Regions from separate parts of the Bacillus sp. LQ16 genome, predicted to be linked through region 1. Evidence: a T-box and tRNA genes for the amino acid it is inferred to sense, from the RefSeq annotation. Region 1 holds a T-box; the other holds one or more tRNA genes.
The links. A T-box is a leader RNA that pairs with one kind of tRNA and senses whether it is charged. The one in region 1 lies ahead of metG (methionine--tRNA ligase), so its partner is inferred to be a tRNA-Met.

Region 1 (3,374 bases):
ACGTTCTTTTAAAATCGTCGCTCTTTTTGATACATCATTTTTTAACGTTTCGATTTCACTTGCTTGATTCATGGCGAATGAAAGAATAACAATAAGAGCAATGCTAAATAAAGAAGAAATGCTTAAGAGTGTGAACAGTAGTTTTTTTCGAATACTAACATATTTCATCGTTACCCCTACCCTCATTTAAACTGTTTATTATGATTTATAGATATTTAAAACGAAATTAATAAAAACATTATTATGAAGTTATTAATCTGTTCAATGAAAATTATAGCAGATAATGGAAGGAGTCAGATTGGTATTAGAAAAAGTTCTTAAAATGTATACATTTGCATATCATAAAATTCATAAATAAATATTAGAAATGCTATTGAAATTTGAAATGACATCATGTATACTTCTAATTAGTTGATAACGATTATCAGTATCAACTAAAAACATTACTCTTCGTTATGTTGGTCATACCCCTTTTTGACGACGTAAGTCAGAGACGAAATGTTGAAATATCTTGTGTCCTATTCTACAGAATTATGGTAATCTCCAACCTCAACTTATATGCGTGAGCATGCAAAAAGGATCCTATCCGTGAAGGGATCCTTTTTTGCATACTGTCGCAATTATTGTATATAGACCAGGGATACGTTCTTCGATTCCTTCTGGTGCAGTAGAAGGGAAGACCCATCTTTGATGAGATCCATGTTCTTCAACTAGTTTTTCAATTTTAAAACGTTCTTCCGCAAGTGTTGTAATGATTTCTCCTAGCGTCCAGCGACGGATGGTTGTTTTAGGTAGCGATTCTTTCTGTGCTTCTGTAAGAAGGATGCTATAAGCAACATCATCTTCAATTAATTCTTCATCGAAATAATTTCCACTTGCTCGAAATGATGGATGGTCTACTCCTAATAGCTTTGTGTATATTGGATGGTAATCGCGAAGGATAAGTATCCCACCTGGCTTTAGTAGTTGAGAAATTTTTTTGAAAAGTGGTTTTAAATCTAGAAAGTAATGAAGTACACCAAGCTCCAGTAATACGATATCAAATGATTTGGAGAGATTTACATCTAGTACATCAGAAACGATGTAATGAATAGAGACGTCTGCGGCGTCCGCAAGTTCATTTGCATATTTTGCATTACTTGCTGAAATATCAACAACTGTTACGTCAGAGCCTAAAAGGGCGAGAGCAACAGCTTTATTTCCTTTTGAGCCGAGTAAATTAATAATACATTTTCCTTTTGGAGATTGTATGTAAGGTAAATAATGTGCTACTTCGCGTGTGGGATCTTCCATGATTTTTTTCGCATAATCCTCCGGTGCCCCATGGCGATTCGTCCAAGCTTCATAAGCAGCTGTATTCCAGCTTTTTTCATTTATAGTGCTTAGTTGTTTTTGGTTCAATGTTATCACTCCTTTTGTGAACGTATAGGTATTCGGCGGGAGGATGGGATTTCCTTTTCGTTCTGAATAAAAGTTTGATTTTTCTGTGATTAAGTCGTACAATACGTGTTATACGTAAAAGCGTTGAAAAGGAAAAGTAGAATGAAAATATTCTTTCCAGAGAGCTTCGGTAGCTGAGAAGAAGCAAGAATATTCATTTGAACAATGGCCTTTGAGCTTCGTCCTGAACTTATCAAATGATAATAGTAGGCGGCGACGAGAGTTGGTACTCGTTATCAAAACCACAGTATAAGAGCATATAGCTCCGTACTTGTTAAGGCTAATTATGTGAGTAATTGGCGAAATAAGGTGGTACCGCGACTGTTTATACAGCCCCGCCCTTATCTTTTTTAAGATAAGGGCGGGGCTTTTTATATTTTAAAGGAGGAATGTAAGATGAGTATTTTTATTGGGGGCGCTTGGCCATATGCGAATGGCTCATTACATCTTGGACATATTGCGAGTTTATTACCTGGAGACATTTTAGCGCGTTATTACAGGGCAAAAGGTGAGAATGTGCTGTATGTTTCAGGGAGTGACTGCAATGGAACACCGATTGCAATTAGAGCAAAACAAGAAGGTGTGACAGCAAAAGAAATTGCTAATAAGTATCATGAAGAATTTCAGCGATGTTTTCGTGATCTCGGTTTTACGTATGATTGCTATACACGTACCGATAGCGAGCATCATCATGAAACTGTTCAAAAAGTTTTTTTACGTTTATTAGAAGAAGGCTATATTTATAAAAAAACAGTGGAACAAGCATATTGTGAAACGTGTACGCAGTTTTTACCGGATCGTTATGTAGAAGGAATATGTCCATATTGCCATGAAGCAGCAAGAGGAGATCAATGCGATGCTTGTTCTGCTATTTTAGATCCTCTTGATTTGTTAGAAAAGAAATGTAAGTTATGTGGTAGTACGCCATCTGTAGAGGAAACAGAGCATTTCTATTTTGCATTGCATACATTTCAGGAGCAAATTAAAAAAGTTGTAGAAATCGCAAAAGAAAAAGGAACATGGCGTGATAATGCAATTCAATTAACGGAAAGATATGTAAAGGAAGGGTTACAAGATAGGGCTGTATCAAGAGATTTACCAATCGGGGTATCAATTCCAGTGAAAGGGTATGAAGATAAAAAAATTTACGTATGGATTGAAGCAGTGGCAGGATATTATTCAGCGAGTAAACATTGGGCTGAAGAAACAGGAAAAGATGATCAAGAGTTTTGGAATAGCGATGCGCAAACATATTATGTACACGGCAAGGATAATATTCCATTTCACTCCGTCATTTGGCCAGCGGTATTACTTGGAATAGGGGAAGAAGCAATCCCACGTCATATCGTTTCGAATGAATATTTAACAGTTGAAAAAAGAAAATTATCTACAAGTAAAAACTGGGCAGTATGGGTGCCTGACATATTAGAACGCTATGATCCAGATTCTATCCGTTACTTCTTAACAGTAAATGCACCAGAAAATCGTGACACTGATTTTTCATGGCGTGAATTTATTTACAGTCATAATAGTGAATTGTTAGGAGCATATGGAAACTTTGTGAACCGCACATTAAAGTTTATTGAAAAATATTATGATGGCACTGTACCAAAGGGGACTATTGATATAGAGCTGAAAGATAAAGTAGAAGGATTATATAAAAATGTAGGAGAGGCGATTGAGCAAACTAAATTTAAGGTGGCGTTAGAGACAATATTTGATGCAATACGTTTTGCAAATAAATATTTTGATGAAAAGCAGCCTTGGAAACAAAGAGAAGATGATCCAGTTTCGTGTGAAGAAACGATTTATAACTGTGTGTATCTTATCGCTAATTTTGCAAATCTCCTTGAACCGTTTTTACCATTTTCAAGTGAAAGAGTTAGAAGCACATTGTCGATTATTAAACGAAATTGGGAACCGCAAAATACGTT
Region 2 (3,374 bases), 140 kb from region 1:
ACGAAAGGTGTAACGATTTGGGCACTGTCTCAACCAGAGACTCGGTGAAATTATAGTACCTGTGAAGATGCAGGTTACCCGCGACAGGACGGAAAGACCCCGTGGAGCTTTACTGTAGCCTGATATTGAATTTTGGTACAGTTTGTACAGGATAGGCGGGAGCCATTGAAACCGGAGCGCTAGCTTCGGTGGAGGCGCTGGTGGGATACCGCCCTGACTGTATTGAAATTCTAACCTACGGGTCTTATCGACCCGGGAGACAGTGTCAGGTGGGCAGTTTGACTGGGGCGGTCGCCTCCTAAAGTGTAACGGAGGCGCCCAAAGGTTCCCTCAGAATGGTTGGAAATCATTCGTAGAGTGCAAAGGCATAAGGGAGCTTGACTGCGAGACCTACAAGTCGAGCAGGGACGAAAGTCGGGCTTAGTGATCCGGTGGTTCCGCATGGAAGGGCCATCGCTCAACGGATAAAAGCTACCCCGGGGATAACAGGCTTATCTCCCCCAAGAGTCCACATCGACGGGGAGGTTTGGCACCTCGATGTCGGCTCATCGCATCCTGGGGCTGTAGTCGGTCCCAAGGGTTGGGCTGTTCGCCCATTAAAGCGGTACGCGAGCTGGGTTCAGAACGTCGTGAGACAGTTCGGTCCCTATCCGTCGTGGGCGTAGGAAATTTGAGAGGAGCTGTCCTTAGTACGAGAGGACCGGGATGGACGCACCGCTGGTGTACCAGTTGTTCTGCCAAGGGCATAGCTGGGTAGCTATGTGCGGAAGGGATAAGTGCTGAAAGCATCTAAGCATGAAGCCCCCCTCAAGATGAGATTTCCCATAGCGTAAGCTAGTAAGATCCCTGAAAGATGATCAGGTTGATAGGTTCGAGGTGGAAGCATGGTGACATGTGGAGCTGACGAATACTAATAGATCGAGGACTTAACCATATAATATGAAGCAATGTTATCTAGTTTTGAAAGAATATAAAAAACTTGTTGACTTTAGAAGTTAAATGAGTTACAATAATTCTTGTCTTAAATGAATACAGTCTGGTAATGATGGCAGAGAGGTCACACCCGTTCCCATACCGAACACGGAAGTTAAGCTCTCTAGCGCCGATGGTATTTGGGACCTTGTCCCTGTGAGAGTAGGACGTTGCCAGGCAAATGGAGGATTAGCTCAGCTGGGAGAGCACCTGCCTTACAAGCAGGGGGTCGGCGGTTCGATCCCGTCATCCTCCACCATTTAGCCGACTTAGCTCAATTGGTAGAGCAACTGACTTGTAATCAGTAGGTTGGGGGTTCAAGTCCTCTAGTCGGCACCAGAAAATCATGGCGGTTGTGGCGAAGTGGTTAACGCACCGGATTGTGGCTCCGGCATTCGTGGGTTCGATTCCCATCAGTCGCCCCATTTTTTCTTAAAATATTAATATGCGGGTGTGGCGGAATTGGCAGACGCACTAGACTTAGGATCTAGCGCCTTTGGCGTGGGGGTTCGACTCCCTTCACCCGCACTTTTAATAAAATATCTCAAACATGTCTTGCGGAAGTAGTTCAGTGGTAGAATACAACCTTGCCAAGGTTGGGGTCGCGGGTTCGAATCCCGTCTTCCGCTCCAATTTTCAATATGACATGCCGGGGTGGCGGAACAGGCAGACGCACAGGACTTAAAATCCTGCGGTGGGTGACCACCGTGCGGGTTCGACCCCCGCCCTCGGCACCATATGCGCCCGTAGCTCAATTGGATAGAGCGTTTGACTACGGATCAAGAGGTTAGGGGTTCGACTCCTCTCGGGCGCGCTTTTATTAACGGGAAGTGGCTCAGCTTGGTAGAGCACCTGGTTTGGGACCAGGGGGTCGCAGGTTCAAATCCTGTCTTCCCGATATTCCCAAAAACATGGGGCCTTAGCTCAGCTGGGAGAGCGCCTGCCTTGCACGCAGGAGGTCAGCGGTTCGATCCCGCTAGGCTCCACTTATTTTAATATCATTTATGGCGGTGTAGCTCAGCTGGCTAGAGCGTACGGTTCATACCCGTGAGGTCGGGGGTTCGATCCCCTCCGCCGCTACCATAAAGGACCTTTAGCTCAGCTGGTTAGAGCAGACGGCTCATAACCGTCCGGTCGTAGGTTCGAGTCCTACAAGGTCCACCACTAAAGGTTTATATCTCGGAGGTATACCCAAGTTCGGCTGAAGGGATCGGTCTTGAAAACCGACAGGCGGCGAGAGTCGCGCGGGGGTTCGAATCCCTCTACCTCCTCCATTTTTTCTTAAATTACATATTATATCATCGCGGGGTGGAGCAGTACGGTAGCTCGTCGGGCTCATAACCCGAAGGTCGCAGGTTCAAATCCTGTCCCCGCAACCAAATGGTCCCGTGGTGTAGTGGTTAACATGCCTGCCTGTCACGCAGGAGATCGCCGGTTCGACCCCGGTCGGGACCGCCATTTTAATAAGGCTCGGTAGCTCAGTCGGTAGAGCAGAGGACTGAAAATCCTCGTGTCGGCGGTTCGATTCCGTCCCGAGCCACCATTTTGAAGTCGCAAGCCGGCTTAGCTCAATTGGTAGAGCAACTGACTTGTAATCAGTAGGTTGGGGGTTCAAGTCCTCTAGCCGGCACCACTTTCAAAATGAGCCATTAGCTCAGTTGGTAGAGCATCTGACTTTTAATCAGAGGGTCGAAGGTTCGAATCCTTCATGGCTCACCATTTTCAATTTAATGCGGGTGTAGTTTAGTGGTAAAACAAGAGCCTTCCAAGCTCTGGTCGAGAGTTCGATTCTCTTCACCCGCTTTTCAATTATGGGCCTATAGCTCAGCTGGTTAGAGCGCACGCCTGATAAGCGTGAGGTCGATGGTTCGAGTCCATTTAGGCCCACCATAATTGTTCCGCAGTAGCTCAGTGGTAGAGCTATCGGCTGTTAACCGATCGGTCGTAGGTTCGAGTCCTACCTGCGGAGCCATATTTATAGAGAAGTACCCAAGTGGCTCAAGGGGCTCCCCTGCTAAGGGAGTAGATCGCGAACGCGGTGCGAGGGTTCGAATCCCTTCTTCTCTGCCAGTAATTGGCCCGTTGGTCAAGTGGTTAAGACACCGCCCTTTCACGGCGGTAACACGGGTTCGAATCCCGTACGGGTCATACTAAAAGAGATAGCATAAACTGCTATCTCTTTTTTGTTGTGTATAGATATAGAAGAAGCTATGACAGATTATAAATAATAAGTTTAAAATAGGATTACCTTTTCTCATGCATAAGAAGAGATAATCCTATTTTTTGAACATGTTTTAACTCTCTATTGAATGTCCATCTTGTTTAATAACAGCATGATTATATGCGAAGTGAAGAGTTTTGTATCCTAAAAGTGCAATAGTGAAGGCAAGGCCTCCTGCTAT

Region 2: it encodes a tRNA-Met, which carries the amino acid that the T-box ahead of metG (methionine--tRNA ligase) is inferred to sense. The anticodon was not compared.

Annotation. Positions count from the first base shown of each region.
Region 1 covers NZ_CM173491.1:4,892,182-4,895,555, reverse strand. Annotated here, with positions in the region: gene AC3EMB_RS24945 (methyl-accepting chemotaxis protein) at 1-168, opposite strand, end outside; gene AC3EMB_RS24940 (class I SAM-dependent methyltransferase) at 583-1,401, opposite strand; T-box leader at 1,516-1,786, shown strand; gene metG (methionine--tRNA ligase) at 1,837-3,374, shown strand, end outside.
Region 2 covers NZ_CM173491.1:4,749,312-4,752,685, reverse strand. Annotated here, with positions in the region: rRNA gene AC3EMB_RS24165 (23S ribosomal RNA) at 1-934, shown strand, start outside; rRNA gene rrf (5S ribosomal RNA) at 1,036-1,151, shown strand; tRNA gene AC3EMB_RS24155 (tRNA-Val) at 1,156-1,231, shown strand; tRNA gene AC3EMB_RS24150 (tRNA-Thr) at 1,236-1,311, shown strand; tRNA gene AC3EMB_RS24145 (tRNA-His) at 1,322-1,397, shown strand; tRNA gene AC3EMB_RS24140 (tRNA-Leu) at 1,420-1,500, shown strand; tRNA gene AC3EMB_RS24135 (tRNA-Gly) at 1,530-1,604, shown strand; tRNA gene AC3EMB_RS24130 (tRNA-Leu) at 1,621-1,709, shown strand; tRNA gene AC3EMB_RS24125 (tRNA-Arg) at 1,713-1,786, shown strand; tRNA gene AC3EMB_RS24120 (tRNA-Pro) at 1,797-1,870, shown strand; tRNA gene AC3EMB_RS24115 (tRNA-Ala) at 1,886-1,958, shown strand; tRNA gene AC3EMB_RS24110 (tRNA-Met) at 1,979-2,055, shown strand; tRNA gene AC3EMB_RS24105 (tRNA-Ile) at 2,060-2,136, shown strand; tRNA gene AC3EMB_RS24100 (tRNA-Ser) at 2,154-2,246, shown strand; tRNA gene AC3EMB_RS24095 (tRNA-Met) at 2,275-2,351, shown strand; tRNA gene AC3EMB_RS24090 (tRNA-Asp) at 2,355-2,430, shown strand; tRNA gene AC3EMB_RS24085 (tRNA-Phe) at 2,440-2,515, shown strand; tRNA gene AC3EMB_RS24080 (tRNA-Thr) at 2,530-2,605, shown strand; tRNA gene AC3EMB_RS24075 (tRNA-Lys) at 2,616-2,691, shown strand; tRNA gene AC3EMB_RS24070 (tRNA-Gly) at 2,705-2,775, shown strand; tRNA gene AC3EMB_RS24065 (tRNA-Ile) at 2,786-2,862, shown strand; tRNA gene AC3EMB_RS24060 (tRNA-Asn) at 2,870-2,944, shown strand; tRNA gene AC3EMB_RS24055 (tRNA-Ser) at 2,952-3,042, shown strand; tRNA gene AC3EMB_RS24050 (tRNA-Glu) at 3,049-3,120, shown strand; gene AC3EMB_RS24045 (MFS transporter) at 3,267-3,374, opposite strand, start outside.